DNA from 2 places in the Nocardia vinacea genome. Region 2 is predicted to be linked to the other one. Evidence: predicted binding sites of a transcription regulator. Region 2 holds the regulator's gene; the other holds the start of a gene.
The links. Region 2 encodes HspR, which represses chaperone genes until heat shock. Its sites were predicted from a motif close to ANNTGAGTNNNNNNNACTCANNT; they were not measured.
Positions count from the first base shown of each region.

Region 1: a site for HspR is predicted at 12,246-12,268, ahead of lon (endopeptidase La). Genes of this name have one in related genera too.

Region 1 covers NZ_CP109149.1:7,211,416-7,227,185, reverse strand. Annotated here, with positions in the region: gene OIE68_RS32940 (FAD-binding and (Fe-S)-binding domain-containing protein) at 1-1,960, opposite strand, end outside; gene OIE68_RS32935 (ABC transporter ATP-binding protein) at 2,113-3,993, shown strand; gene OIE68_RS32930 (oxidoreductase) at 4,042-5,037, opposite strand; gene OIE68_RS32925 (DNA polymerase IV) at 5,090-6,160, opposite strand; gene OIE68_RS32920 (DUF1707 domain-containing protein) at 6,374-6,973, shown strand; gene OIE68_RS32915 (TetR/AcrR family transcriptional regulator) at 7,034-7,594, shown strand; gene OIE68_RS32910 (PaaI family thioesterase) at 7,607-8,050, shown strand; gene OIE68_RS32905 (FAD-dependent monooxygenase) at 8,098-9,717, opposite strand; gene lon (endopeptidase La) at 9,825-12,167, opposite strand; gene OIE68_RS32895 (MerR family transcriptional regulator) at 12,352-12,795, shown strand; gene OIE68_RS32890 (hypothetical protein) at 12,915-14,270, shown strand; gene OIE68_RS32885 (TIGR03084 family metal-binding protein) at 14,401-15,186, shown strand; gene OIE68_RS32880 (hypothetical protein) at 15,535-15,770, shown strand, end outside.
Region 2 covers NZ_CP109149.1:7,533,219-7,548,988, forward strand. Annotated here, with positions in the region: gene dnaK (molecular chaperone DnaK) at 59-1,906, shown strand; gene grpE (nucleotide exchange factor GrpE) at 1,903-2,553, shown strand; gene dnaJ (molecular chaperone DnaJ) at 2,578-3,741, shown strand; gene OIE68_RS34270 (heat shock protein transcriptional repressor HspR) at 3,741-4,142, shown strand; gene OIE68_RS34275 (FAD-binding oxidoreductase) at 4,791-5,960, shown strand; gene OIE68_RS34280 (FAD-binding oxidoreductase) at 6,404-7,180, opposite strand; gene OIE68_RS34285 (FAD-binding oxidoreductase) at 7,189-8,346, opposite strand; gene OIE68_RS34290 (LLM class flavin-dependent oxidoreductase) at 8,554-9,453, opposite strand; gene OIE68_RS34295 (NADP-dependent oxidoreductase) at 9,527-10,462, opposite strand; gene clpB (ATP-dependent chaperone ClpB) at 10,696-13,254, shown strand; gene OIE68_RS34305 (DUF5666 domain-containing protein) at 13,839-14,672, shown strand; gene OIE68_RS34310 (hypothetical protein) at 14,729-15,770, shown strand, end outside.

The DNA of each region.
Region 1 (15,770 bases), 320 kb from region 2:
CGATTTCGGTCAGCGCATTCGCCGCTTGCGGCATGCGACCCGCGACACCGAGCCAGCGCGGCAGCCATCCCAGCGCGTAATGATCAATCGGACGCGGGCGGTGCCGGTAGCGGCGGTAGAGCGCCTCGGACTTGTAGGTCGCCAGATCGACCCCGGCCGGGCAGTCGGAGCGACATGCCTTGCAGGACAGGCACAGATCGAGCGATTCGGCGACCGCCTCGGACGACCAGGGAAGTGCACCGCGCACCACCTCCTGCAGCACACGCGCTCGGCCGCGGGTGCTGTCCTTCTCGTCGGCGGTGGCCAGATACGACGGGCACATGAAACCACCGGTCGCGTGGGTGTCGGCGCGGCATTTGCCGATACCGACGCAGCGATGGACGGCGGTGGTGATATCGCCGTTGTCGTGCGGAAATGCGAAGCCGTCCGTTCCGATCGGCCGCACTCCGACCAGCCGCAGGTCGGCATCGATGGGGCGCGGCGCAACCAGGACGCCCGGGTTCAACACATCATCTGGATCGAAAAGCGCCTTGTACCCCGCGAATGCGTCCAGCGCGTCCTGGGAGTACATGATCGAGAGCAATTCCGAGCGGGCCCGGCCATCGCCGTGCTCGCCGGAGAGCGAGCCGCCGTAGCGAACCACCAGCTCGGTCGCATCCTGTATGAAGTTCCGAAAGCGTTGCGGCGCATCGGCAATCGGCAGATCGAGACGGACGTGGATGCAGCCGTCGCCGACGTGACCGTAGAGCAGTCCGTCCACGCCGTGGTCCTTTGTCAGCGTGGCGAAATCGCGCAGATACGCACCGAGGTGCTCCGGTGGTACGGCCGCATCCTCCCAGCCCGGCCAGGCCGGATGACCCGCCGGAGTGCGACCGGCCAGGCCCGCGCCTTCGGCTCGAATGCGCCAAAGTGCCGCAGCGGCACCAGGATCGGTGACAATCCTGGAGTCCAGCGCATCGACGGTTCGGCAAAGCTTCTCGGCCGCGGCATACGCCTCGGCGGGGGTATCACCGGCGGACTCGACGAACAGCCAGCCGCTACCGCGCGGCAGTTCCGGCACACCGCTGGTGGCCCCGCGATGCACGCGCACGATATCGACCAGTCGCGCATCGATACCCTCGACCGCAATCGGGTCGCAGGCCATGACCGCCGCGACATCGTCGGCGGCCGTTGCGATATCGGGATAGCCGAGCACTGTGAGAACGGTGGCCCGCGGCAACGGGACCAGATCTACCGTTGCTTCGAGCAGCAGCCCGCAGGTCCCCTCGGTGCCCACGAATGACTTCGCAACCGCCGAACCACGTTCCGGCAGTAGATGTTCCAGCCCGTAGCCGGAGGCCTGCCGATCGAATCGGCCGAGTTCGGTGCGGATCACCGCGAGACCGGCCCTGGTGAATTCGGGCAGGCCGGGAATTACCGATGGGTCGGCCGCCAGCGTCCGCTCGGCTCCTGTTCCATCGAGAATGCGCAGCTCACGCACATTATCCGAGGTGCGCCCCCACGCCACCGCATGCGGTCCGCACGCATTGTTACCGATCATCCCGCCCAGCGTGCACCGATTCTGTGTCGAGGGATCGGGCCCGAACCGCAGCCCGTGCACAGCTACCTTTCGCTGGAGTTCGCCGAGGACGACACCAGGTTGGACGCGTGCGGTGCGCTGCCCGGGGTCCAGCTCACCGATGCCATTCATATACCGGCTGAAGTCCACCACGATCCCGGGCCCGATGGCATTGCCCGCCACCGACGTCCCCGCACCCCGCGCGGTAACCGACAGCCCATCACCCCTGGCGAATTCGAGCGTGCGCGCCACATCCTCGGCACCACGCGGAAAAACGACCGCGGCCGGGAGCACCCGATAATTCGACGCATCGGAGGAGTACTCGGCACGCCTACGCGCGGACGCATCGACCTCGCCCGCAATCCCGCGCCCCAACACCGCCGCCAGCCCCTGCACACCCACCCCGCCAGCCTATGCGCCCGCACGACGCAAGATCAGCACTCTGTTCGCTGTGCGCGGAATCGATACGGAATGGGCTTGCACTCAACCTCTGTTGAGGTCTTAGTGTCGGTGACCAGGTGTTCGATGGGTGGGGAGCGAGAGGGAGCAACACAGTGAGTATCGAATCGGTGGCCTGGAGCCAGATGTATCGGCGGGCGAACGCGCCGCAGGAGCAGCGGCCGTTCCGGCTCGCGACCGCGCAGCGGATTCTGCGCTTCGCGCGGCCGCACCGCCGCCGGATCGGTGCGTTCTTGCTGTTCAGCGTGGTGTCCGCACTGCTCGCGGTGGCGACGCCGGTGCTGGCGGGGCGGGTGGTCAACGACATTGTCGGCGGCGCGGCGCCGCGCGCCGTGGTCACCCTCGCCGTCCTGATCGGCGGGCTCGCGGTGGTCGATGCCGCACTCGGGGTGATCATTCGCTGGCTGTCCTCGCGGATCGGTGAGGGGCTGATCCTGGATCTGCGCACGGCCGTTTTCGATCATGTGCAGAAGATGCCGGTCGCGTTCTTCACCCGGACCCGCACCGGTGCGCTGGTCAGCCGGTTGAACAGCGATGTGATCGGGGCGCAGCGCGCGTTCAGCGACACGCTCTCCGGTGTCGTCACGAATCTGGTCACCCTTGCGCTCACCCTCGCCGTCATGGTCCGCATCTCCTGGCAGATCACGCTGCTCGCGCTGGTGCTGCTGCCGGTATTCGTGGTTCCGGCGCGGCGGATGGGCAATCGACTGGCCGGATTGCAGCGCGAAGCCGCGGGCCTCAATGCGGCGATGAGCACCCAGATGACCGAACGGTTCTCCGCGCCCGGCGCGACGCTGGTGAAGCTGTTCGGACGGCCGCAGCAGGAGTCGGACGAATTCGCACTCCGCGCTCGTCGGGTGCGCGATATCGGGGTGCGCACCGCGATGCTGCAGACTGTTTTCGTCACCTCGCTGACCCTGGTTTCGGCGCTGGCGCTGGCCCTGGTCTACGGACTCGGCGGGTGGTACGCGCTGCGCGGTCAGTTGGATGCCGGTGCGGTGGTGTCGCTTTCGCTGCTGCTGACCCGCCTCTACACACCGCTCACCGCGCTGGCCAGTGCCCGGATGGAGATCATGTCCGCGCTGGTGAGCTTCGAGCGGGTCTTCGAGGTGCTGGATCTGAAGCCGCTGATCGAGGACGCACCGGATGCTGTCGCGGTGCCCGCGGGTCCGGTCGCGGTGGAACTGGACAATGTCACCTTCGGCTACCCGTCGGCCGATAAAGTGTCGCTCGCCTCGCTCGAGGATGTCGCGACACTCGATACCCGCGGCGGGGTGGAGGTGCTGCACAATGTTTCGCTGCGGGCCGAGCCAGGTCAGCTCGTCGCGCTGGTCGGTTCCTCCGGTGCCGGGAAATCCACTGTGGCCCAACTCGTTTCCCGGCTCTACGACGTGGACGGCGGTGCGGTGCGGCTCAACGGTACCGATGTGCGCGGGCTGACCACGACCTCGATCCGGGACACCGTCGGCCTGGTCACCCAGGACGGCCACCTGTTCCACGACACCATCCGCGCCAATCTGCTGCTGGCCCGACCGGAGGCCACCGAGCCCGAGCTGTGGGATGCGTTGCATCGGGCTCGGTTGCGTGAGCTGGTGACGTCACTGCAGGACGGCCTGGATACCGTCGTCGGCGAACGCGGCTACCGCCTCTCCGGCGGTGAACGCCAGCGTCTGACCATTGCCCGGCTGCTGCTCAAGCAACCACGCGTGGTGATCCTCGACGAGGCGACCGCCTCACTGGACTCGACCTCGGAGGCCGCTGTCCAAGAGGCGCTTTCCGAAGCGCTGGAAGGTCGAACCGCACTGGTCATCGCGCATCGCCTCTCCACCATTCGGGCCGCCGACCAGATCCTGGTGCTCGAGGACGGCCGAATCGTGGAGCGCGGCACGCACACCCAACTGCTCGCCGCCGATGGACGCTACGCGGAGCTGTACCGCACGCAGTTCGCGGACGAACCGGTCGAAGTCGCGGCCTGAGCCCGAACCCACCGAAGCCCGGCTCGTTCCGGGCTTCGGTGGGTACCGTCAGAATTCGCCGGCGACGCCGAATACGGTGCGGCCGGAGTGGCTGCCGTGCTGAATGGCGTGCAGGACCTTCTCGGCCTCGGTGATGGGAGCGAAGTTCTCGATGGTCGAAAGGTGTTGGGGCCGCAGCTCATTGGCGAGCCGCGCCCACAGCACGCGCCGCTTGTCGATCGGGACGTACGCGGAGTCGATGCCGAGCAGCGATACGCCGCGCAGGATGAAGGGCATGACGGTGGTCGGCAGATCCGGCCCGCCGGTGAGGCCGCTGACCGCGACCGCACCGCCATAGCCGATCGCGCTGAGAATATAGGCGAGGGATTTGCCGCCGACGCTGTCCACCGCACCGGCCCAGGTGGCCTTCGACAGTGGACGCAGTTTCGCATTCGGATCCTCCGGCAGCCGACCGATCACCTCGTTCGCACCGAGTTCGGCGAGCAGATCACCCGCATCGGTCTTTCCGGTGGAGGCGATCACCTCGAAACCGAGGCCCGACAGGATATCGATGGCGACGCTGCCGACACCGCCCGTCGCTCCGGTGACGAGCACGGCGCCGGTCTCCGGGGTGAGCTCGTGATCGAGCAGGCCCTGCACGCTGAGTGCGGCGGTAAAACCGGCGGTACCGAGCGCAGCAGCGTCACGGGTGCTGAGACCGTCCAGCTTGACCACCCAGTCAGCGGGCACCCTGGCATATTCGGCGTAGCCACCATGATGTGAAACGCCGATGTCATAGCCGTGCGCCACCACCTGGTCACCGGGCGCGAAATCGTCGACCTCGGAGGTGACGACCTCCCCGGTGATATCGATACCGGGGATGATCGGATAATTCCGGACCACGCCACCGCCCGCGGTGACCGCAAGCCCGTCCTTGTAGTTCGCGCTCGAGTAGTGCACCTTGATCGTGACCTCACCCGGCCCGAGGAAGTCCTCGTTGACCTGCTGCCGCGTGAGCACGATCCCGCTGTCCGATTCGTGTGCCACCATCGCCCAGAACTCCATGCCGACGAGCATACGAGCGTCGGGCGGTGCCGGGGTGGATCTTCGCCGCCGGCTATTGCGGTACGAGTTCGAGGCGCACGCCGAGCAGCCTGACGGGGCGATCCAATTCGAACCGGTCGATGATGCGCAGGGCGGTCTCCACGATGGCCGCGATATCGGTGGTCGGCTCGGGGAGCTTCTCCTGTTTGCTACGGGTATAGAAGGTATTGCTGCGGACGGTCACCGATACGCGCAGCGGGGTGCGGCCCGCGGCGGCCATCTCCTCGCCGACCTCGGTGGCCAGTCGCGCCACCTGTGCGCGGATCTCCTCGGGATCGGTCAGATCGTGTGGGAAGGTCTCGGATTTACTGCGGCCCACCGGAATTCGCGGTTCGGTGGTGACATCGGTATCGCCCTTGCCGTGGCCGAGCACCCAGAAATACGGGCCGGTATTCGGACCGAACTCGGTGGCGAGCCGCCGGCGATCGGCGGCCATCAGATCGGCGACGGTTTCGATGTCGAGTTCGGCCATCCGCGCGGCGATCCGATTTCCGATGCCCCACAGCGCATTCGTCGGGCGGTGCGCCATCACCTCGACCCAGTTCGCGGCGGTGAGCCGGAAGATCCCCGCCGCCGCGCCAACGGTATCGGCGGGCGCGGCCGAGGACTTGCCGGCGGATTTGGCGAAGCCGGTCGCCAGCTTGGCCGTGAGCTTGTTGTCGCCGATGCCGATCGCGCAGGTCAGTTCCAATTGTGCGATGGTGCTGCGGATTTCGCGTGCGAGCTGCTCCGGATCGTCGGTATCGGCGGCGAGGAAGGCCTCGTCCCAGCCCCACACCTCGACGCGGCCGGGAAAGGTCCGCAGCAGCGCCATGACTTCGTCGGAAGCCTCCTCGTAGGTGGCCATATCCAGCGGCAGGAAGATACCGTCGGGACATTTGCGCTTGGCCGAGCGCAATGCCATCCCCGCGCGCACCCCGAATGCCCTGGCCGGATACGACGCGCAGGTCACTACCTTGCGCGGTTCGTCGGGATCGCCATTGCCGCCGACGATGACCGGCAGGCCGCGCAGCTCCGGATGGCGGCGGAATTCCACCGCCGCCTGGAACTGGTCGAGATCGACGTGCAGCAGCCACCTGGGCATGAACTAGGGCTTCCCTTTGTTCGGCTGCTGCGATCGTACGACGGGTGTATCGTCCAAACTCGACAACGCAAGAACTGATTTCGCACGGACATGGGTAACTCGTCGGGAACGTCCAAAACTGGGCCCAGCGACCAACCGGCGGCCCGCGACGTGATTTTGGATGCACCCCACGACCGGCAAAAGGCGCGGGGAGGCGGAGGAGCGCGTGTCTGCATGACCGACGCACCGGACAACCTGCCCGCGGTTCGGGTCGGCGATATCGATCGCGAGGTCGCGGCCAAGCAGCTGCAGCTCGCTGTCGACGAGGGGCAACTCGATCTGCTCGAACTGGATAAACGGCTGGTAGCGGTCTATTCGGCGCAGACGGCACAGGAACTCTTCGCCATCACCGCCGATCTGCCGGTGATCGCCGCTGCACGCGAACCCATCGAACTGCGCACCAGCAGTGGGGCGCGGGCGAAGGTCGGCGCGTGGATCGTCCCGGCCGAGATCACAGCTGAATGCAGCTCCGGCAGCATCAAAATCGACTTCACACAGGCACTGTGCCCGCATCGCGAGGTCGTGGTGCATGTCGCCGTGGGTTCCGGCAGGGTCCAATTGATCGTGCCGCGCGGCTGGCGGGTCGACCTCGATCGGGTGCAGGCCAGCAGCGGCACCGTCAAGAACAAGGTGACCGAGGGCAGTCTGCCCGGGTCGCCGCAGCTCCGAGTCGACGGGGAAATCGGCTCTGGGGCCGTGGTGGCGAAGTATCCGCGCCCGCCGCGGCGATCGTTCCTGGCCTGGCTGCTGCGCCGGCCCCGTCCGACCGTCTGACCGTTCCGCGCTGACCGGCCGGGCATTGCGCGACCCACAAAACAGAACTAAATTCTGGTCATGAAGATTCGAGATCGGTTGCTGTTGGCGGCCGAGCGACAGTTCGCGGAACGGGGGACGCTGGAGACCACGCTGACCCAGATCCGCGATGCGGCGGGGGCCAGTGTCGGTGCGCTCTACCACCACTTTCCGGACAAGGCGGAGCTGTATCGCGAGGTGTGGACGCATGCGCTCGCCGACTATCAGGAGCACTTCTGGGTGGTTGTCGGCGAAAGCACCGATGCACGCGCGGGGGTCACCGCGGGCGTCACCGAACATCTGCGGTGGGTTACCGAAAATCAGTACCGCGCAAAGGTTCTCACCTCGGCTCGGCCGCCCGGCGTCCGCGATAGCGACAGCAACCGCGAATTCCTGCGCAATGTATTGCGCTGGTGGCGTACCCACGCCCGCTACGGCGCGGTGCGCGATCTCGAGTTCGACCTTGTCTACGCACTGTGGCTCGGCCCGGCGCAGGAGTACTCGCGACACTGGCTCGGCGGTGAAATCCGCACCGCCCCCATCGATGTCGCGCGCGAACTAGCCGATGCCGCCTGGCAGGCGCTGGGCACAACCAACGACTGAACGGAGTCATCCATGCCAACGATCACCCTCGACCTGGATCTCGCGAAGCAGGTGCTCGCCGCGCAGCCGTTCGCGCAGTTGGTCGGCACCGAGATCACCGCATTCGGCGACGGCGCCGCGACCCTCATCATTCCCGTCCGTCCCGAGCTGGGCCAGCAATTCGGCTTCGTACACGGCGGTGTGGTGTCCTACGCGGCCGACAACGCCCTCACCTTCGCTGCGGGCACGGTGCTCGGCGCCAATGTGCTGACCGGCGGCTTCACTATCACCTACCTGCGGCCTGCCGCCGGTACCCGGCTGCGCGCCGAAGCCACCGTCACCGGGTCGACGCGGCGGCAGGCCGTCGTCGCGTGCGAAATCTATGCCGAGAGTGCGGACGCCGAACCAGTGCTGTGCGCGGTCGCCCAGGGCAATGCACGCTCCGTCGAGCGCGAACCAGGGGCCGACGGCAGCTGAGGTCCATTGCGAATCACTGTGCGGCACACCGGAAACGCCCCTCAGGATCAAGCCATGGCCTTGGTGTCCAGCACCGACGCCGACCAGCCCATGAGCGACCGTAACGTCGCGACCAGCGACCTGGGATACAGGCCCTGATCGGAACGTGCCGCCACATGCCCGTCCGGACGCACCAGCAGCGCCCCACCCTCCGGCAGATCGGTGCAGGCACCCCACTCGGCGCCCAAGCCGTGCACCGCGATCTCGATACCGGTCTCGCGCTGCGCATCGGCCGCGGCATCGCGCCAGGCAGCCGAGCTCCCGGCGATCAGTATCGCGTAACCGGGTCCACAGAGATCCAAGGTCGAGGTGGTGTGCTCGGCGTCGAGCCACAGGTGCGGCAGTCGCGTTCCGACCTGTCCGGTCAGCCGATCGACATGCGGTTCGACCCATTCGACGCAATCCGCTGGCTTACGCGATACCGCGCTCGACGCGTACCGGAAGCGCGACATGACCGCCCCGAAATCCAACCGCCGCGCCAACATCTCTGCGTTGTCAGGGGTTTCGATGCCGTAGCGGGTTTCGAAGTCGTCTCCTAGATTGGCCTGTTCGGCGGCGATGATCGCACGTGACCAGCGTTCGGTCTGATAGGAATCGAGCAGTGCGGGTCCGCCGGTACCCGAAAGCACGGCGGCCAGCTTCCAGACCAGATTATGTGCGTCGGCGACACCGGTATTGCCGCCGAAACCACCCCACGGCGCGTGCCGGTGGGCGGCGTCACCGGCGAGGAAGACCCGGCCGCGCCGGTACTCGTCGGCCACGAAACTGCCGGTGTCCCAAGCACTTCGCGCCAGCACCTCGACCTCGATATCGGGCACGCCGATCGCGGCGCGGATCAGCTCGACGCAGCGTTCGTCCGGATAGTCCGCGGCCGACTCACGGGTCGGATCGTATTCGAGCTGGAAGGACCATTCGTCGGTGTTGTTCTTGGACAAGACGAGTCCGCGCATGGTGTCGTTGCTGATCTCGCACTGGCTGAAGGTGCGACCGCCCAGCACCCCCGTAAGATCCGTCCGCACAAAGGCATTGATGTAGTAGCGCGTCGGCGGCAGCTCCCAGCCATCGATACCCAGTGCCCGACGGATCGAGCTGGCCGCACCGTCAGCCGCGATGAGGTAGTCGGCCCGGATAACCGAGCGGCGGCCCGACTCGTCACGCAGGGTTGCGGTGACACCCGCGTCATCGGTTTCGAAGTCGATGAGCTCGGCCCCGAATCGGAGGTCACCACCGCGTTCGCGTGCCTGCTCCGCGAGCACCGGCTCGAGCAGTACCTGGGGCAGGAAGCAGAACTGCGACGGGCTGGGATCGGCCGCCGCCATTGCCGCCCGCAAGTGACCGAGGTCGAGCGGCTCGGCGGTGATCAGGCTGGTGCCTCGGCTCGCGCCACCGAAGCTGCCCGCCCGCAATGCGGTCGCGGCGGCCTGCTCGACCCGCCCCTCGACGCCGACCTGACGGAACAGCTCGGTGGTCCTGGTATGCAGGCCGCGCGCCTTCGGCAACGCCGATGCCTTGGTCCGTTTTTCGACGAGAACATAAGGGACATCGTGATATTCGAGGAACAGCGCGGCCGATAGTCCGACCAGGCCGCCGCCGACAACGAGAACGGGAATCCGCTGCGTAGGAGTCATGCCACGATCGTGTGCGCACGGGCTTGCACCGCCCTTGCGTCGCGGTCACGGCGACCATGCATACGAAACGGGCCGTACCCGCAGGTACGGCCCGTTTCAGGGGAATATCAGGCGCTCGCCGCGAAGGCGGGGGCGCTCAGGGCCGGTTCGGCGACCGGTTCGATGGCGTAGGCCAGGATGTCGGCCACATCGGCGACCGGGCGCACATCCAGGGCGGCCAACACCTCGGCGGGCACATCATCCAGGTCCGGCTCGTTGCGGGCCGGGATGAACACCGTCTTCAGCCCCGCACGCTGCGCGGCCATCAGCTTCTGCTTCACTCCGCCGATCGGTAGCACCCGGCCGTTCAGCGTGACCTCACCGGTCATGCCGACATCCGCGCGCACCTGCCGGCCGAGCGCCAGCGACACCAGGGCGGTGACCATGGTGACACCCGCCGACGGCCCGTCCTTCGGCACCGCACCCGCCGGGAAGTGGATGTGGATATTGCGATCCAGCACGGACGGTTCGATGCCGATCTCTGCCAGGTGCGAGCGCACGTAGGTGAGGGCGATCTGCGCCGACTCCTTCATGACATCACCCAGCTGACCGGTCAGGGTGAGCGCACGCTCGCCCTCGGCGCCATTTGCCTCGATGTAGAGGACATCGCCGCCGAGACCGGTGACCGCCAAACCCGTTGCCACACCGGGGACCGCGGTGCGTTCCACCGAATCCGGGGTGAAGCGCGGGCGACCCAGGTAGTCCTTCAGGTTTTCCAGGTCTATGGTCAACGACTCCAGCGCGTCGTAACCCAGCTCGGCGTCGTAACCCAGCGACACCACGTTGTCGGCCGAACCAGTTCCGTCCTCGGACAGCCGAGTCGCAGCCTTGCGCAATGCCTTCGCGATCAACCGCTCCAGCTGCCGCACACCGGCTTCCCGGGTGTAGTTGGCCGCGACCTCGCGCAATGCCTCGTCGGTGATCGAAACCTCCGCGGCGGTAAGCGCATTGCGTTCCAGCTGCCGTGGCACCAGGAAGTCGCGGGCGATGGCCACCTTGTCGTCCTCGGTGTAACCGTCGACGCTGATCATTTCCATGCGGTCCAGCAGCGGGCCGGGAATGGTCTCCAAGACATTCGCGGTCGCGATGAACAGCACGTCGGACAGGTCCAGGTCCAGATCCAGGTAGTGGTCGCGGAATGTGTGGTTCTGTGCCGGATCCAGCACCTCGAGTAGTGCCGCGGCCGGATCACCGCGGAAGTCCGAGCCGACCTTGTCGATTTCATCCAGCAGGACAACGGGATTCATCGATCCCGCCTCCTTGATGGCACGCACGATCCGGCCCGGCAACGCACCGACGTAGGTGCGCCGGTGCCCGCGGATCTCCGCCTCGTCGCGCACACCACCGAGGGCGACGCGAACGAACTTGCGGCCCATGGCCCGTGCCACCGACTCACCGAGCGAGGTCTTGCCGACACCGGGCGGACCGACCAGCGCGAGCACGGCTCCGGAACCACGTCCGCCGACGACCTCGAGTCCGCGCGCGGCCCGGCGGGAGCGCACGGCCAGGTACTCGACCATGCGATCCTTGACCTCGTCCAGGCCGTGGTGATCGGCGTCCAACACCGCGCGGGCGGCCGAAACATCGGCGCTGTCGGTGGTTTTCACGGTCCACGGCAGGTCGAGGACGGTGTCCAGCCAGGTCCGGATCCAGCCGGATTCCGGGCTCTGATCGCTGGCCCGCTCCAGTCGACCGACCTCGCGCAACGCCTCGGCGCGCACGTCATCGGGCAGATCGGCCTGCTCGACCCGGGTGCGGTAGTCGTCGGCGCCGTCGGGCTCGTCCTCGCCGAGTTCCTTGCGAATGGCATTGAGCTGCTGGCGCAGCAGGAATTCGCGCTGACTCTTCTCCATGCCCTCGCGGACATCCTCGCTGATCTTCTCGGTGACCTCCGCCTCGGCGATATGTGCCTTGGTCCACTCGATCAGCTTGGTCAAACGCTGTGCGGTATCCGGAGTTTCGAGCAGCTCACGCTTCTCCTCGGCGGTCAGGTACGGCGCGTAGCCCGCGGTGTCGGCGATCGCCGACGGATCGGTCAGCTGATTGACCGCGTCGATGATCTGCCAGGCCTCGCGGCGCTGCAGCACCGAAACGACCAGCTTCTTGTATTCGGCGGCAAGCTCTTTGGTGCGACCGTCGGCGACGGGCGTCTCGACCGGTTCGGCTTCGACCCACAGCGCGGCGCCCGGCCCGGTGACCCCGTGGCCGATCTTGGCGCGCCGTTCGGCCTTCAGCACCGCGGCGGGCGCGCCACCGCGCATCCGGCCGACCTGTTCGATGGTGGCGACGACGCCGTAGGAGGCGTAGCCCTCGGTCAATCGGGGCGCGAGCAGCACCGCGTCGGTATTCGCGGCGCGCGCGGCGTCGATGGCGGCCTGCGCCGATTCGTCCAGTTCGATGGGCACGACCATGCCCGGCAGCACGATCGGATCGGTCAGGAACAGCACCGGCAGGTTCTGTGGTGTAGTCACGTGTTCGACCCTTCCAAAAGTTGAGCGATGCCCAGTCAACCCCGGGCATTCCACGTTTGTTCCACACCGCGGCCCACGTTCGCTCAGAGCGATCAGCGTTCGATGCGGCACTAGAATTCAGAGCGTGTTCGAAGTCGATGGGCAGCCGGTATCCGGACCGGTTCGCTGCGACAACCCGGACGGGCTGAGTATCGGCGAGGCCGCCCGCCGCACCGGGGTCAGCGTGCACACCCTGCGCTACTACGAGCGCGCCGGCCTGGTCATCACCCCCATCGACCGCACCGCCAGCGGGCGGCGGCGCTACCACCAGCTCGACCTGGACTGGATCTACGTATGCACCAGGCTGCGCGCCACCGGAATGCCCATCCAGACCATCCGTCGCTACGCCGAACTCGTGGCCGCCGGAAACGGCAACGAACCCGAACGCATCGCGCTGATGGAGGCACACCGTGCCGAAGTGGTCGCCAAGCTCGCCGAGATCCAGGAGAACCTCGCGCTCATCGACCGCAAGCTCGATATCTACCGAGGTCGGATCGCGATCGGCGACCGCACTGCGCACCCGGGCTGATACGTCGGAGTCCGGTCACCGTCGATCCAGGTAGTCCCGCATTGACACCCCGTCGGAGCCAATGAGAATGTTGGCAGCTAGATATCTCACCACTTGGGCGGCTTCAGGGGGATCCCACGATGACAACACTCACCTCCGGAGTGTTCATCGATTGGGAAGCACTGACCGGCCTGTCCAAGTTCTCCGTCGATCTGATCACCTTTCCGATCTTCAGTGCGCTCGCCGGTTGGCTCACCAACTGGACCGGTGTGCTGATGCTGTTCTGGCCGGTCGTTTTTCGCGGAATCCGGATTCCTGGCCTCCAGGTGTTGTATCCGTATTTTCCGCGCCGAGTCCAGGTGCTGCCGACATTCTCCGGTGACGGCCGCCGGTTCGGATTCCAGGGATTCATTCCGGCGCGCGCGGAGAAGATGGCGAGTATTTGCGTCGACAAGGCACTGATGCGCATCGGCAGTCCGCGGGATTTCATCCACGAACTGGATCTGGAGAGTATTGCCGATTACCTCGCGATACTCGCGAGCAAGCAGGTCAAACCGCTCGTCGACGAGGTGATGTACCGGGAGAATCCGGACCTGTGGCGCGGTGTGCCGAAGGCGATGAAGCAGGTCATCTATCAGCGGGTGGACCGGGAATTGCCCGGATTGACCAGGCGGGCCTTCGAATCGCTCGGCGACAATGTCGACCAGCTCATCGATATCAAAACCTTCGTCATCCGGTATCTGCAGGAAAACCCGTACATCCTCAAGGATCTGACCACCACCATTGCCGCCCCCGAATTGCGTTTCATGGTGCGCATCGGCCTACTCGGTGCGCCGTTCGGCCTGCTGCTCGCACTGTATATGCATGTGCACCACACCATTCCGGTGTTGGGTTGGGTGCCGGGTTGGGTGATCGTGCTGCTTGCCTCGGCGGCGATCGGCGTGATCGTGAATGTCGTCGCGGTCAAAATGGTCTTCGAACCGGGTGATCCGCAGCCGCGCTACAAGTATTTGTGGAAGCAGGCGCTGCTGGCCAAGCGGCAGCCGCAGGCGGCGACCGATCTCGCGCACATCCTCGCCTACCAGGTGCTGACGCTGCCGAACCTGTCCAAGGAACTGCTCGACGGTCCGAACGGCGATAAGACCAGGCAGCTGATCGAGCGGCTGGTCTCCGATGAGATCCATCGCCAACTCGGCCCGACCACCTCGATCGTGCGCGTCGCCTTCGGCCGCCGCCAGTTCGACAATCTCAAGGTCGGCGCCGCGGGCGCGGCGGTCGGGCTGGCGCCCAGCCTGGTCGAGGACGAGGCGTTCACCCTCGAACAGGCCAAGAAGATCGACGAGTTCGCCGCACGCAAGCTCCAGGACCTCACCCCGGGGGAGTTCATGGAGATGTTCTACGCCTCCGTCGAACAGGATGCCTGGCTGTTATACCTGCACGGCGCACTGCTCGGCCTGCTGGTCGGCGCCGCCCACCTGACGATTTTCGGCTGGTAACCGGCCTGAATCCGGTCGGCGGCGGGCTCGGGGCAAATACAAGCACGCATGCTTGCATTTTTTCGGACCCGCTGCGATGCTGAACCACGACGGTGTACGAAGCAGTGCGCCTGGACGGGACAGGGATCTGATGGCCGACCTAGACGCGCTCCTGCGCGATTTCGCCGACGACTGCGCGGAACTGGAACGAATCGTCGCCCCGCTGGCGGACTGGTCCGCGCCGACGCCGGCGCCCGGCTGGAGTATCGCCCATCAGATCGGCCATCTGGCCTGGACCGACGAGGTCGCCGCGCTGGCCGCCACCGATCCGGACGGTTTCGCGAAGCTGGTCGAGGAGGCGGGCCCGAAGGCGTTCACCTTCGTCGACGAGGCCGCCGAGGAGGCGGCCACCGCACCCGCCGCCGAACTGCTCGACCGATGGCGCCACGGCCGTGTCGGTCTGATCGAAGCGCTGCGCGCGCTGCCGTCCGGCACCAAACTGCCGTGGTTCGGACCGCCGATGAGCCCGGCATCCATGGTCAGCGCGCGCATGATGGAGACCTTCGCGCACGGCCAGGACATCGCCGACGCACTCGGGTTGACCAGGACACCGACCGCCCGGCTGCGCACGGTCGCCCATATCGGCGTGCGGACCAGGAACTTCGCCTACACAGTGCGCGGTAAGACCGTGCCGGCCGAGGAATTCCGAGTCGAACTCACCGCACCGGACGACAGCGTGTGGTCCTGGGGTCCCGAGGATGCCGCGCAGAAAGTGACCGGTCACGCATTCGACTTCTGCCTACTGGTGACGCAGCGACGTCACCGTGACGATCTCGCGCTGGCAACAGTGGGTGCGGACGCCGCCGAATGGCTCACCATCGCACAGGCTTTCGCGGGGCCGACGGGTGACGGGCGGTCGGCGGGCCAGTTCGCCTGACCCGCCGCATCCGAACCATCGGGTCCGACCGGAATTCTGGGTGCGGGCGAGCGCCACACTTGGGTGCGCCGTTCGTGTCGGCCGGACGCCGTTGGCCGGGTGTCTCGATGTGGCAGTCGAGAATGGCGCTCGCCAGCTAAGTGTATTTACCCGCTTGTCAGCTTGTAGAAACATTGACGACGCCATTCGGCTCGAGTTCGGTACCGCGGGCGTCATCCGGCTTTGTGATGCTGATCTCCCTCATGCGGTGCCACCCGCGGCCGCCCCTGTAACCTGGACAAGCGTACGGCTTTCAACGATGCGGGCCGCGCGGTGAGGGGATCAGGGGCGGACGGAAAGGAACGCATCGTGACACATAAGCCTGCCCAGATCGCTCGGTATGCCGCCATCGTGCTCGCGGGCGCCGCCAGCCTCAGTCTCACCGTTACCGCGGGGGCCTACATCGTCCACCAGATGGCCGACACCCAGCACGCCACCAACGATGTGGCCGCACCACCTGCGGTCCGGATTCCGGATGTAGATACCGACTACGGACCCGTACTCTCCGATGCCATATTGACCGGTGGAACTCGCGACCTGCCCGC
Region 2 (15,770 bases):
GAAAACCGCGATTACCCAGCACCGACACAAGTAGTTACACCAACTAGGAGGAACCACCATGGCTCGTGCGGTCGGAATCGACCTCGGGACCACGAACTCGGTCGTCGCCGTTCTCGAAGGCGGCGAGCCGGTCGTCGTCGCGAACTCTGAAGGATCGCGCACCACCCCATCGATCGTCGCGTTCGCCAAGAACGGAGAGGTTCTGACGGGCCAGCCCGCCAAGAACCAGGCGGTCACCAACGTCGACCGCACCATCCGCTCGGTCAAGCGCCACATCGGCACCGATTGGTCGGTGGCCATCGACGACAAGAAGTACACCGCGCAGGAGATCAGCGCGCGCGTGCTGATGAAGCTGAAGCGTGACGCCGAGTCCTACCTGGGCGAGGAGATCACCGACGCGGTCATCACCGTGCCCGCGTACTTCGAGGACTCGCAGCGTCAGGCGACCAAGGAGGCCGGTCAGATCGCCGGTCTGAACGTGCTGCGCATCGTCAACGAGCCCACCGCGGCCGCACTCGCGTACGGCCTGGACAAGGGCGACAAGGAACAGACCATCCTGGTCTTCGACCTCGGTGGCGGCACCTTCGACGTCTCGCTGCTGGAAATCGGCGAGGGCGTCGTCGAGGTCCGCGCCACCTCCGGCGACAACCACCTCGGTGGTGACGACTGGGACGAGCGCGTCGTGAGCTGGCTGGTCGACAAGTTCAAGGCCAGTGCGGGCATCGACCTGACCAAGGACAAGATGGCCATGCAGCGCCTGCGTGAGGCGGCTGAGAAGGCCAAGATCGAGCTGAGCTCCTCGCAGAGCACCTCGATCAACCTGCCCTACATCACCGTCGACGCCGACAAGAACCCGCTCTTCCTCGACGAGCAGCTGACCCGCGCCGAATTCCAGAAGATCACCTCGGACCTGCTCGACCGCACCCGTGCGCCGTTCCAGTCCGTGATCAAGGACGCCGGCATCAATGTCGCCGATATCGACCATGTCGTGCTCGTCGGTGGCTCGACCCGTATGCCCGCCGTCTCGGACCTGGTCCGCGAGCTGACCGGCGGCAAGGAGCCCAATAAGGGCGTGAACCCGGACGAGGTCGTCGCCGTCGGCGCCGCCCTGCAGGCCGGTGTGCTCAAGGGTGAGGTCAAGGACGTCCTGCTGCTCGATGTCACCCCGCTGTCGCTGGGTATCGAGACCAAGGGCGGTGTGATGACCAAGCTCATCGAGCGCAACACCACCATCCCGACCAAGCGCTCGGAGACCTTCACCACGGCCGATGACAACCAGCCGTCGGTGCAGATCCAGGTGTTCCAGGGTGAGCGCGAGATCGCCTCGCACAACAAGCTGCTCGGCTCCTTCGAGCTGACCGGCATCCCGCCGGCCCCGCGTGGTGTGCCGCAGATCGAGGTCACCTTCGATATCGACGCCAACGGCATCGTGCACGTGACCGCGAAGGACAAGGGCACCGGCAAAGAGAACACGATCAAGATCCAGGACGGCTCCGGCCTGTCCAAGGAGGAGATCGACCGGATGGTCAAGGACGCCGAGGCGCACGCCGCCGAGGACAAGGCCCGCCGCGAGGAGGCCGAGACCCGCAACCAGGCCGAGTCGCTGGTGCACCAGACCGAGAAGTTCATCAAGGACAACGAGGACAAGGTCCCCGCGGACGTCAAGACCAAGGTCGAGGCGGCCATCGCCGAGGCCAACGAGGCGCTCAAGGGCACCGATATCGCGGCCGTGAAGTCCGCGGTGGAGAAGCTCGCGACCGAATCGCAGGCGCTGGGTCAGGCGATCTACGAAGCATCTGCCGCCGACCAGGCCGCGTCCGGTAACGGCGCGTCGAGCTCCGCAAGCGATGACCAGGTCGTGGATGCCGAGGTCGTTGACGAGCCGGTCGACACGGAGAAGAAGTGAGCGAGGGAAACTCCGAACAGGAGCCGATCACCTTCGTCGACAATCGCAAGATCGATCCGGAGACAGGTGAAATCCGGGAGCCCGCGGCGGCCGCCGCCGCGGGGCCCGGTCCCGAAGCCGGGAACGGCACCGAACCCGTCATCGGTTCCGATGCGGGAGCCGAGATCCTGGCCGAGACCATCACCAAGGAGCTGGCCGAGCGCACCGCCGACTTGCAACGGCTGACCGCCGAATACGCCAACTACCGGCGTCGGGTCGAGCGGGACCGGCAGGCCACCATCGATGCGGCCAAGGCGGCCGTGGTCTCCGAATTGCTCGGCGTACTCGACGATCTCGATCGTGCGCGGGCGCACGGCGATCTCGATGCCGGACCGCTGAAGTCGGTCGCGGATAAGCTCGCCGACGCGCTGCACAAGCAGGGGCTGCAGGAATTCGGTACGGAGGGTGAGCCTTTCGACCCGACCCTGCACGAAGCCGTGCAGCACGAGGGCTCCGGACACGATCCGGTGATCGGCCTTGTCATGCGCAAGGGCTATCGGTTCGGCGATCGAGTGCTTCGGCACGCGCTCGTCGGGGTAACCGATGGCGTGGCCGATCTGGTCGAAGAAGAGGCATCGGATGTTGATGCCAATGCGAACAACCAATAGGAACCCGAGAGGAGGAGATGCCCGGTGAGCCAACGGGAGTGGATCGAAAAGGACTTCTACAAGGAGCTGGGTGTCTCCTCCAGCGCCTCGCAGGACGAGATCAAGAAGGCGTACCGCAAGCTCGCACGTGACCTGCATCCGGATGCCAATCCCGGCGATACCAAGGCCGAGGAGCGGTTCAAGTCCGTCAGCGAGGCGCATGCCGTGCTGTCGGATCCGGCCAAGCGCAAGGAATACGACGAGACCCGAAAGCTGTTCGCCGGTGGCGGATACGGGCGCGGTGGCTTCACTCCCGGTGCGGGCGGCGGCTTCTCGCAGGACTTCAATATCGGGGACATCTTCGGCCAGGCGAATGCCGGCGACGGTGGCCTCGGTGACCTGCTCGGCGGCCTGTTCAACCGGGGCGGCACGCGCACGGCGAGCCGCCCGCGCCGCGGCGCCGATGTGGAGACCGAGACGACCCTCGGCTTCCGCGAGGCCGCACAGGGTGTCACGGTTCCGCTGCGGATGACGAGTCCGTCGCCGTGTACGACCTGTCACGGCAGCGGCGCCAAGCCGGGTACCAGTCCGCGAGTCTGCCCCGTCTGCAATGGCAACGGCGTGATCAGCCGCAACCAGGGCGCGTTCGGCTTCAGCGAGCCGTGCGACGAATGCCGTGGTACCGGTTCGATCATCGACGATCCGTGCGTCGACTGCCGCGGCAGCGGCATCCAGAATCGGACCCGCACCATCACGGTGCGGATTCCCCCTGGTGTCAGCGATGGGCAGAAGATCCGACTGGCCGGACAGGGCGAGGCCGGACTGCGTGGTGCGCCCTCGGGTGACCTCTATGTGACCGTGCACGTCAGCCAGGACAAGGTCTTCGGCCGCAACGGCGACGACCTGACCCTGGTGCTGCCGGTCAGTTACAGTGAATTGGTGCTGGGCACAACGGTTTCCGTGCCTACGCTGGAAGGGCGCGTCGGTGTCAAGGTGCCTCCGGGCACCGCGGACGGTCGCATCCTGCGGGTGCGCGGCCGTGGCGTGCCCAAGCGCGGTCCCGGCGGCGGGGCGGGCGATCTGCTCGTCACCGTCAAGGTGGCCGTGCCGCAGAAGCTGGACGACAATGCCGCCGAGGCGCTCAAGCGCTACGCGGAGGCGGAGAAGACCAGCGGGTTCGATCCACGTGCGGGATGGGCAGGTGCGTGATGTCCGATAATCCGAAGCAGGCAGCCGGCGGGGCGTCGCGGGCGGAGTTCTTCATGATCTCCGTGGCGGCCCAATTGGCGGGCATGCACGCGCAGACACTGCGTACGTATGACCGCCTCGGACTGGTTACGCCGCAACGGACTTCGGGTGGCGGTCGACGTTATTCGGCACGGGACGTCGAACTGCTCCGCGAGGTGCAGCGGCTATCCCAGGACGAGGGCGTCAACCTGGCGGGCATCAAGCGCATCATCGAACTCACCAATCAGGTCGAGGAACTGCAACAGCGCGTCGTCGATATGGCGGCCGAGCTGGACCGGCTGCGCGCGGGGTATCGCCCCGATCTCACGCCGCCGCAACGCAGTACCGCACTGGTGGTGTGGAAACCGCGCAATAGGCGCTGATAGGCGCGAAAGGCTCCGGGATTCGGTTTCGACCGAGCTCGGAGCCTTTTGTCATTTCGTGCCGATAAGTGAATGCGTTATGTCGCATATCGGGTTGTGGACTCGAATAACCGCTGGCAGTGCTCGAGCAAACTCCGGAACCGGGTATCATTACCCGACAGTCGGTTCAGCCCCTCGTAGGTGTCGGCATGTGGTTCGGAAGGGTTGCCAACGATGTGCTGAGCTGCGAGGTTTGCTGCGGCCCTTGCTTCAGCAAACAATGCGCCGGATCGGCCTGCCGATTCCGTCCGTCGCCAGGTCGGTCGACGCCTGCGGTTTGCTCGAGCCGGATGGGCGGTCCAGGATCGCGGGTTGCCGCACGATCGCTCCGAGATCCCGAATGGGACGAATCTTGCAAAGCGGGCCTTCCGAATTCGATAGGTATAGGGCGGATTTCGCCGTCGTGTTCGTTCTTTCGGTTTGTTTTCAAGGGTTTTCGTGGTGCGGATCCTCGTTTCAGGGGAATTACATACGTGATGTTCAGTCGACTGATTCCGTAGCTGGCAAACCTCGCCTACACTCATTCGCATCGGCTGCTGTCGAGTGTCCCGCAGCACATCACTCGCCGGCACGGGTTTGTGTTCGAGTGCAAAAGGGGTTGTGACACAAATGGACTCGCGGACGGTCGCTTTGATAAGAACGACGTTCAAGGCGGTTGCTGCGGAGGAGGGGGGCCCGGCCAAGCTAGCCAGTTCGTTCTACGCAATTCTGTTCACGGACTATCCCGCCGTCCGGGATTTCTTCCCCGCAGCGATGGATTCCCAGCGTGACAGATTGGTCAAGGCCATCTCCTACGCGCTGGATCGGCTCGAGGAGCCGAATAAGTTATTGCCATTCCTCGCCCAACTCGGACGCGATCACCGCAAGTACGGGGTACAGGCCGCGCACTACACCGCCGTGGCGACCTCGTTGAAGTCCGCGATGCGGATCTTCGCGGGCACCGAGATGTGGACCGACGAGGTCGACCGGGCCTGGGACGAGGGCCTGAAGATCATCGGCGACACCATGATCGGCGCGGCCGAACAGGAATCGGCGCCGCCGGTCTGGAGCGGGACCGTCGTCGAGCGCCGCGAGGTGCTGCGCAATCTCGCCGTGGTGCGGCTGCAATTGAATCAACCGATGCAATACGCCGCAGGCCAGTACATCAGCGTGCAGATCCCGGCCCGGCCGCGCATGTGGCGCTATCTGTCCCCGGCAGTGCCCGCGAATACGAACGGGGAGATCGAATTCCACATCCGCGGAGTACTCGGCGGCTGGGTCAGTCCGGCCATTGTCGGCCACACCAATATCGGTGACCAGTGGCTGCTCGGTTCACCGCTCGGCGGACTCGGCGTGCCGCGCAATGTGAAACGCAAAATGCTGATGGTCGGCTGCGGTACCGGCATCGCACCCCTGCGCGCCCAGCTCATGGCGATGGCACAGCGGCGCGTCAATCCGCGGGTGCATCTGTTCGTCGGCGGCCACCATCCGTGTGACCTCTACGATCTGGAGATCCTGAGCCAACTGGCCACCGCCAATAAATGGCTCACCATCACACCGGTCACCGAGAGCGATGAAAACCCATGGTGGTACCTGGATTCCGGCGAACCGGAGCACACCTGGCCGGGTCTCGAAGCCCGGATGACCGGCCAGATCGGCAAGGTCGTCGCGAGCTACGGCTCCTGGTCCGACCGGGATGTGCAGATCGTCGGATCACCCTCGATGGTGCAGACCACCAAGTTCCGCTTGATGGCCGCCGGAACGCAGACCAAGAACATCCGCCACGATCCGCTCTTCTGAATTATTGGCCGCGGCTCCGCCGCGGCGTGTTCGCGGCCCCTGGTGTCTCGCGTCCGAGTCGTCGAGACTCGCGACTTCGTCGCATGCGCTTCGACGACTCGGACGCGAGACGGGCCGCGAACGGGGTCGCTCGTAAGACTCCCTCCGTTGTGGTCGGTGATGGCGGATCGTTCGGCACCTGATGCCCTCATGCCGGGGGGTGGAGTTCCGCGCCTGTGGGCGGATGCGCTTCGGCCACTGGGCTGCGAGACGGGCCGCGAACGGGTCGCTCGTAAGACTCGCTCCGTTGTGGTCGGTGATGGCGGATCGTTCGGCACCTGATGCCCTCATGCCGGGGGGTGGAGTTCCGCGCCTGCGGCGGATGCGCTTCGGCCATTGGGACGCGAGATGGGCCGCGAACGGGTCGCTGGTGAGACTCGCTCCGTGGGGGTCGAGTTCGCTGGTTACAGTCCTTCGAATTGTATTGCCGCAGCGGGGGTTCCGGTTTCCACCAGGCGATCAAGGGTGACCCGGACCATATTGGGTGAACCGCAGACCAGCACCTGATGGTGGTCGAATGCGCCGTGTGAACCGACGACATCGGCGAGCGTGCCGAAGAGCATATCGTCGAGCGGGAAGCCGATATCCACGCGCGACTGCTCGTACCATTCGTCGACCCAGCCGGGATCCTCCGGACCCTCGATCACGGGAATCACCGTGAGCCAAGGTAATTCGTTCGCCAGCAGGAACAGCATGTCATCGGCGTAGAGGTCGCGCGGGGAGCGCCCGCCGACGAACAGGTAGGTGGGCGGCGGATCCTCGTGGCGGGCGAGGTCGAGAATCTGGGAGCGCATCGGGGCCAGCCCGGTGCCGCCCGCGATCATCACCACCTCGTCGCCGTACGGATCCACGGCGAGGGTGCCGAGGGGAGCGCTGATCTGCCATTCGTCGCCCAATTGAGTGTCGGCGACGATACTGCCGCTGCACCAGCCGCCTGGCACGGCGCGCACGTGGAATTCCAGCTTGCCGTCCAGCGACGGCGGCAGCGCGGGGGAGAGCCGACGGCGCATCCCCGGATGCTGCGGCACTCGGACCTCGACCGACTGTCCCGCGAGAAACGGGACGTACTCACCGATCAGACGGATAACCGCGATGTCGTGGCGCAGCCGGTGGTGACCGACGACGGTCGACTTCCATTCGGGCGCCGCACCATTGCTGTGCGGGCTCGGATCAATTGTCATTACTTCTCTCACACGGGATCTGAGCTGATTACCGACTCAGGGGTACCCACCGCCATCAGGGCGCGACGGGTGTCGGCGATCATCCGGGCCGAACCGGCGATCTGGATCTGCCGGTCGGCCCATGAGCCGAAGCTGGCGACAACCGCGCCCAGATTACCGATCAGGCGGCGGTGCATGCCGTACGGCTCGTCCTGCGGTGGATGCGGATACCACCACGGGTTGGTCTTCTGTTCGCAGACCGGGACCACGGTGAGCCACGGATTGCTCTGCGAGAGCTGCCACATATTCTCCACGTCGTACAGATCGCAGGGGTAGCGACCGCCGATGAAGAAGTGCACGCGCGGATTGATGCCACGCTGACCCATCTCGATCAGCTGCGCGCGCAACGGGGCGATGCCGGTGCCCGCACCGATCAGCAGCACGTCACGGCCGCTGTCGCGATCGATGTGCAGACCACCGAGCGGACCCGCGATCATCCACCGATCGCCGACCCTAGTCTCGTTGACGATCGCCGGGCTCACCCAACCGCCGCGGATCTTGCGGACGTGGAATTCGATCTCGCCGTAGGGATTCGCGGGAATCGCGGGCGAGAGGTAGCGCCACATCTTGGGGCGCTGGGGCAGCGAGATCGGTACGTACTGCCCGGCCTGATACGGAATCGGGCTGTCGGTCTGCAGCCGCACGATGGCCAAGTCCTCGAGCACCCGGCGATGGCCGACCACGGTCGCATCCCAGTACGGCTGCGATTTATCGGAATTGGCGCCGATGGCCATGGAGGCGGAGATGAGGATGGTGATATCGCGCCAGCCCTCCTCGAGCGCGCGATTCCACATCGGACCGTTGAAGACCCGGAAGGCGGCCAGCAGCGCCCGCCCCGCGATGTCGTAGTGCGCGGCGATGACACCGTACTTGCGGTGATCGCGCGCCAACTGTTCCAGGAACCTCTGCGCCCGCCCCCAGTCCTCGAGATTGTCGAGCACGTAATGGATGGCGGTCACCACCCGCTTCGCCTGCATCTCCATCGCGGGCGGGAACAATTCCCGCAACTGCGGCTTCTCCGCAAACAGGTGACCATAAAACGCACTGATCAACCGCTCGGGTCCGTTCGGTGACTCGATCACCGATCGGAAGTTGGCGCGGACCAGCGCTGCCGAACGCGCATCCACGACGTGGAGCTTCCTTTCCCTCAAAATCTGCCCAGGGACATATCCGTAACCGGCGGTCCTCCGCCGACAAGTATCCCTGAAAATCACGTGGTCGTGTGGGTATGGCCGATCACGCCCGCGCTCACGGTAATCCGTGGGCAAATCGGGGCTGCTCTGGGCCGGACATGCAGGATATCGCGACCTTGCTCGCTCCGGGTTACCGCCGGGTCAACTCGCGACGTTCGTGCGCACCGCGGGCGCGACCAATTCGGCGTAGCGATGTACCTGGTCGACGGGGTCGCCCTCGGTCGGCCAGAAGATGAAGCCGTCGATGCGCTGGTCACGATGCAGCGTGGATAGGTCGTCCACCCAGCGCTCGGGTGGGCCCTCCAGGAACCCGTAGTCCGTACCGTCGGCGGTGATGGTGCCGGAGAGGTTGTAGACCCGGCGGATGGCGCGCGGATCGCGGTGCGCCGCGGCGGCGGCATCGTCGATGCGCTTACCCGCCTCGGTCAGGAATTCGGGCGGGGCCCAGGCAGCCGAGGGCAGCCAGCCGTCGGCGCGCTGTCCGGTCAGGGCGAGCATGCGCGGTCCCTTCGCGCCGAGCCAGATGCCAGGATCGTGCTGCGGCTGCGGTCCGGGGTGGGCACCGGCGAGCAGATGATAGGTGCCGGGCACCCGGACCGAACGTTCGTCGCTCCACATAGCCCGGATGACCGCTATGCCCTCGGCCAGCGCCTGGACCGACTCGCCCGCGCTCAGGTGGTAGCCGCCCATGGCGGCGATGGCAGCCCAGAACGCGCCGGCGCCGAGTCCGAGGTGGATCCGGCCGCCGGTCATTATGTCGAGGGAGGCAACGGATTTCGCGAGTACCGCGGGATTGCGCAGGGGCAGGTTGGCGACGTCGGGAAAGAAGGTGAGTCGCTCGGTCCGCATGGCCAGGGCGGTGATCAGGGTCCAGGTGTCGAGGAAGCGTCGCTGGTAGGGATGGTCCTGGACGCCGATCAGGTCGAGTCCGGCACTTTCGGCATATGTCGTCAGCTCGGTGAGCTGCTGGTAGTTATCGGCCTCCGGAATCAGGAAGAGGCCGAATTCAGGTGGGCGTGAGCCCTTTTTGCGGGCGCTCACGACTCCGCCTCGCTGGCGCTCGGCTGCGCCGTGACCGCCCCGGCGGCTGTGCTTATGGTTCGCTCGCTCACGCTCAGATGGCTAGCACGGTTTTGCCCCGCGCGCCCGCCGCGCCCATGACCGAGGGGCCCTGGTCCAGCGGGACGGTCACGTCGATCGGCACGACGACATCGCCGGCGGCGACCCGAGCGAGCAGGCGGGTCAGTTCCGGTCCGCGCCCGGAGGATTCGATATTTCCGCCTTTGATGCCGCGATCGCGCAGTGCGTCCGGATCGGCGGACCAGATGGTGGAGTAGACGGTGCCGCCGTCGCGGACCAGCGCCGTCAGCTCGGCCAGCACCTCGGGTGGACTCACCAGATCGAACAGTGCGTCGACGCCGTCGGGATGCGCGGCGGCGACCTGTTCGGCGACCGGACCCCGGGTGTAATCGATGGTCTCGGCAGCGCCGAGCCTGGTCATCTGATCGGCGACTGCTCCGCGCGCCGTCGCGATGACGTGCGCTCCGGCGATATTCGCCAGCTGCACCAGGAAGGAGCCGACGCCGCCGGTGGCGCCGACGATCAATACCTTCTGGTCCGGTTCGAGCTTGGTGGCGTCCACGATGTCCTGCGCCGTGATGCCCGCGGTCGGCAGGGCGGCCGCCGCGACGGTCGGCACCCGGTCCGGGATCGGGACCAGGGTGGCGTCCTCGGGCAGTACCGAGTACTCCGCGAAGCTGCCGTGGCCCGCGGGCGGGACCAGGAATTTGCCGACGACGCGGTCACCGACGCCGAATTTGGTGACGCCGGGGCCGACCGAAGCCACCGTGCCCGCGCCGTCGACGCCGAGGATCATCGGGAAATCGTGCGGCAGCTTGCCATCCAGAATGCCGCCGGCCATCTTCTGGTCGAAGGGGTTGACACCGGCCGCCTCGACCTGGATTCTGACCGCACCCGCGCCGGGTTCGGGGGTCGGCATTTCGGCCAGTTCGGGTGTTGCTCCGAAGCTTCGTACCACGATCGCGCGCATCCATCGCTCCTCGAGTCGGGCTGGATTTGATGCATCAACCAACGGCCAAGGCCATCGTAGGCATCGCGGTCCCGTAGACCCTGCGATTGATGCCATTCGGCAGTGTCGCGGCGTAGCGTTCGAGGCGAGTCTGTTCGGGTGTCGAGCGGTCCGGTCGAGAAATTAAGTTGAGTGGAACAGACTCAACCTTTCGGACGTTGGATAGTGCGAATCGACTAGTAGGAAGGTGACTTGTGGACTCGTTCAATCCCACCACCAAGACCCAGGCGGCCCTGACCGCCGCCCTGCAGGCCGCCTCGGCCGCGGGCAATCCGGAGATTCGTCCGGCGCACTTGCTGGTGGCGTTGCTGGATCAAACCGATGGCATCGCCGCCCCCTTGCTCAAGGCCGTCGCGGTAGATCCGGCGACGATTCGACGCGAGGCACAGGACATCGTGGACAAGCTGCCACGCGCGACCGGTGCGACCACCACACCCCAACTCGGCCGCGAGGCCCTGGCGGCGATCACCGCCGCCCAGCGCCTGGCCACCGAACTCGGCGACGAATACGTCTCCACCGAACACGTCATGGTCGGCCTGGCCGAGGGCGATTCGGAGGTGACCATGCTGCTGAAGAAGTACGGCGCGACCCCCGACGCGCTGCGCGAGGCATTCACCACCGTACGCGGCGGCGCGCGCGTCACCAGTGCCGATCCGGAGGGCAGTTACCAAGCGCTGGAGAAGTATTCGACCGATCTCACCGCGGCGGCCCGCGCAGGCAAGCTCGATCCGGTCATCGGGCGTGATACCGAAATCCGCCGTGTCGTACAGGTTTTGAGCCGTCGCACCAAGAACAACCCGGTGCTGATCGGTGAACCCGGCGTCGGCAAGACCGCGATCGTCGAAGGCCTTGCCCAGCGCATCGTGGCCGGTGACGTGCCGGAATCGTTGCGCGGCAAGTCCGTCGTCTCGCTCGACCTGGGCGCGATGGTGGCCGGTGCGAAGTACCGCGGCGAATTCGAGGAGCGGCTCAAGGCGGTACTCGAAGAGATCAAAAGCAGTGCAGGACAGATCATCACGTTCATCGATGAGCTGCACAACATTGTCGGCGCGGGCGCGACCGGCGAATCGGCGATGGATGCGGGAAATATGATCAAGCCGATGCTCGCCCGCGGTGAGCTGCGCCTGGTCGGCGCCACAACGCTGGAGGAATACCGCAAGTTCATCGAGAAGGACGCCGCCCTGGAGCGCCGCTTCCAGCAGGTGCTGGTCGGCGAGCCGTCGGTGGAGGACACCATCGGCATCCTGCGCGGCATCAAGGAGCGCTACGAGGTGCACCACGGTGTGCGCATCACCGACTCCGCACTGGTCGCCGCCGCCACGCTCAGCGACCGCTACATCACCTCCCGGTTCCTACCGGATAAGGCGATCGACCTGGTCGACGAGTCGGCGTCGCGGCTGCGCATGGAAATCGACTCGCGCCCAGTGGAAATCGACGAGGTCGAGCGTGCGGTGCGCAGGCTGGAGATCGAAGAGGTCGCGCTGGAGAAGGAGACCGACGCGGCATCCAAGCAGCGCCTGGACAAGTTGCGCCAAGAACTCGCCGACGACCGCGAGAAGCTCAACCAGCTGATGACCCGCTGGCAGAACGAGAAGAGCGCCATCGACCAGGTGCGCGTCCTCAAGGAGGAATTGGACTCCCTGCGCGGTGAATCCGAACGCGCCGAGCGCGACGGTGATCTTGGCAAGGCCGCCGAATTACGCTACGGGCGCATACCGGCGCTGGAGAAGCAGCTCGCCGAGGCCGAAAAGGCCTCCGCCGCAGCCGCTGACGGCGAAGTGATGCTCAAGGAAGAGGTCGGCCCCGACGATATCGCCGAGGTGGTCTCGTCCTGGACCGGTATTCCGGTCGGCCGGATGATGGAGGGCGAAACCCAGAAGCTGCTGCGGATGGAGCAGGAACTGGGCAAGCGTGTGGTCGGCCAGACCGAGGCGGTGCAGGCGGTTTCCGATGCGGTGCGGCGGGCGCGCGCCGGCGTCGCGGATCCGAACCGGCCGACGGGTTCGTTCATGTTCGTCGGCCCGACCGGTGTCGGTAAGACCGAGCTGGCAAAGGCGTTGGCGGACTTCCTGTTCGACGACGAACGCGCCATGGTCCGCATCGATATGAGCGAGTACAGCGAGAAGCACTCGGTCGCTCGGCTCGTCGGCGCCCCGCCCGGCTATGTCGGTTACGACCAGGGTGGTCAGCTGACCGAGGCGGTTCGACGTCGGCCCTACACCGTGGTGCTCTTCGACGAGATCGAGAAGGCGCATCCGGATGTCTTCGACATCCTGCTCGCGGTACTCGACGAGGGTCGCCTGACCGACGGCCAGGGCCGCACGGTCGACTTCCGCAACACCATCCTCATCCTGACCTCGAATCTGGGTGCGGGTGGCGATCCGGAGTTCGTCATGAACTCGGTGCGCTCGGCCTTCAAACCGGAGTTCCTGAACCGCCTCGACGATGTGGTCATGTTCCACCGCCTCGACGAGGAGCAGCTGGAATCCATCGTCGATATCCAACTCGACCAGCTGCAGAAGCGGCTGTCGCAGCGCAGGTTGAAGCTGGACGTCAGCGATTCGGCCCGGTTCTGGCTCGCCGTGCGCGGCTACGACCCGGTCTACGGCGCCCGCCCGCTGCGCAGGCTGATCCAGCAGGCCATCGGCGACACTCTCGCCAAGGAACTGCTCGCAGGCGAGGTCACCGACGGCGACACCGTCGCGGTCAACGTCAGCCCGAACGGCGAGGGCCTCATCGTCGGCCGCGGCTGACCCCCACGTGCCCCACGCATCTGCCCTTGCGGCCCGGCTCGCGATAGAACCGCAGCCGGGTCGCCTCCGTGAGGCTGCACCGCACCGCCGGTCTCGCCCGGCATAAGTCAGGCGCCGCACGATCCGCTCATTGCCGACTACCGCGGAGCAAGTCTTACGAGCGACCGTTCGCGGCCCGTCTCGCGCCCGAGCCGTCGAAGCGCATGTGCAGCAGGCGCGGGACTTGACCATCCGACGCGTGTGCCTCGTGTGCCGAACGACCCGCCACCGGCGACCACCACGGAGCGAGTCTTACGAGCGACCGTTCGCGGCCCGTCTCGCGCCCGAGCCGTCGAAGCGCATGTGCAGCAGGCGCGGGACTTGACCATCCGACGCGTGTGCCTCGTGTGCCGAACGACCCGCCACCGGCGACCACCACGGAGCGAGTCTTACGAGCGACCGTTCGCGGCCCGTCTCGCGTCCGAGTCGTCGAAGCGCATGCGACGAAGTCGCGAGTCTCGACGGCTCGGACGCGAGACACCAGGGGGCCGCGAACACGCCGCGCCGAAGGCGCGGCAAAAACAACAGAGCCTACCCTGGAGGCCATGAGTAGTCCCAACGATCCCTGGGCACAGCGACCGGAGGATGCGCCGACGGAACACATCGGTCCGTCGGGTGAGTCGGGATTTCAGCCTTCGCCGCATACGGCGGAATACACCGGCGCGTATGGCCACGGCGATGCGACCTCGGTCTATCCGTCGACCGAACAATACGAGCCGTGGGGGCCGCCGCCGGTCAATGCCACCAAGGAGTTCCCGCCGTACGACAGCCAGGTCCAGTGGGGCGGGCAGGAAAGTGGTGGGTGGCAGGAGCCGACCCAGGTCGGTGCATACGGCCAGCCCGGCGCGCAGTATCCGCCCGGCCCGCCGGGTGGAAACCTACCCTCGGATCAGCAGCCGCCGCGCAAGCGGAATACCGGCCTGTGGATCGCCCTCGGACTCGGGGTGATCCTGCTGATCGGCGCGGTCGGCGTGCTCGCGGGTGTGCTGATGGGCGATAAGGACACCTCGTCGAGTTCCGCCGCGAGCACCTCGGCCTTCCCGACCGCGGGCCGACCCACCGGCACCGCGCCCTCGGGCGGTCCATCGTCCCCCCCGGTCCTGCCGAGCATTCCGGGCCTCGGCGGCATCGATAACCTCGGCGCGACCATGGGCACCATCACCGCAAACGCCGGTGGCCAATTGACGCTCGACACCGTCGGCGGATCCGCCGTGACGGTGCGCACCACCGATAAGACCCAGGTGATCTCCTTGACCGGGTCCAAGGCATCCGATCTTCCGGTCGGCGACATGGTCGTGGTGCAGGGCGATAAGGTCGCGGACGGTTCGATCGACGCGAAGATCATCATCAGTACCGCACTGCCCGGGGGCACGCGGTGAAATATCAGCGGGCAGTGATGCGCAATCGCCCTGTCGGCTCTATAGGGTAGGCGACGATGACGGCAATGTGGTTCGGGTTGGCGGCGATCGCGCTCGTTGGTGCGATCGTGCTGCTGTATTTCGATCGGGTCCAGCGACAGCGGACCGGTCATGCGCGCCAGGTGTGGGCGAAGGCCCAGGGCTATACGTATGTGTCGGTGGAACCGGCGCTGGCGTCCACCTGGCGCCGCGGTGCGTTGGCCAAGCTCGGCTACCTGTCCGCGGTGGATGTGGTGTCCGGCATCCGCAAGGGCGAGAAATTCGTCCTCTTCGATCTGGAAGATGCGGCGACGCTGGTCGCGGTGCGCAGGCAGATCGGCTCCGATATCGATGTGGATATGCGGCTCAAGACCGCGTCCCCGCCGAAGGACGCCGATTTGGAACTGCTCGGCGCGATCGGCGATCGGGTGGTGTTCGCGACGAATCCGGAGATCGCCAGGCACGCCGTCGACCAGCGCATGGTCGCCTTCATCGAATCGCTGCCCGATAGCGTGCAGATGTTGTGGAGTGAGGGCAATTGGACCCTCGGCATGCTGAATGTCGGGACGGTGGCCAAGGATTGGGAGACCGCCATCGATGCGGTGCTTCGCCTGTCCGGTCTGCTGCATGTGCTGCCGCCGGTGAGTGATGTGCGCGGGGTGGATTCCGGTGGGCACAATCCGGGACGGCCGCATCCGCGCAAGCGCTCGGATGAGCGGGAAGAGGCCGACAGTCCGGTGGCCGCGCGGGTCGCATCGGCGGATCTGCGCAAGGGCGAGGGTTTCGACGACGACTACGAGGCCGCCGCCTACGACGAATCGTCTTATGACGAAGACGATTTCGACCGGCCGAAGTACCGCGAGTACTCCGACGACGACTATTACGACGACGAACCGGCCGCCGAACCGGTGACCCCTGAGCCGCCTCGCCGCCCCAGTCTCGCCGTCGTCCCGGACTCCCGCTCGCGGGCCCGCGACGAGCGCTGGGCAGCGGAACCGGAGGACGACTGGTCACCGGAGGACCGCCCCGCCCAGCGCAAACCCGCGAAGCCCGAGCCCGTCCGGTCCGAGTCGGATGCGG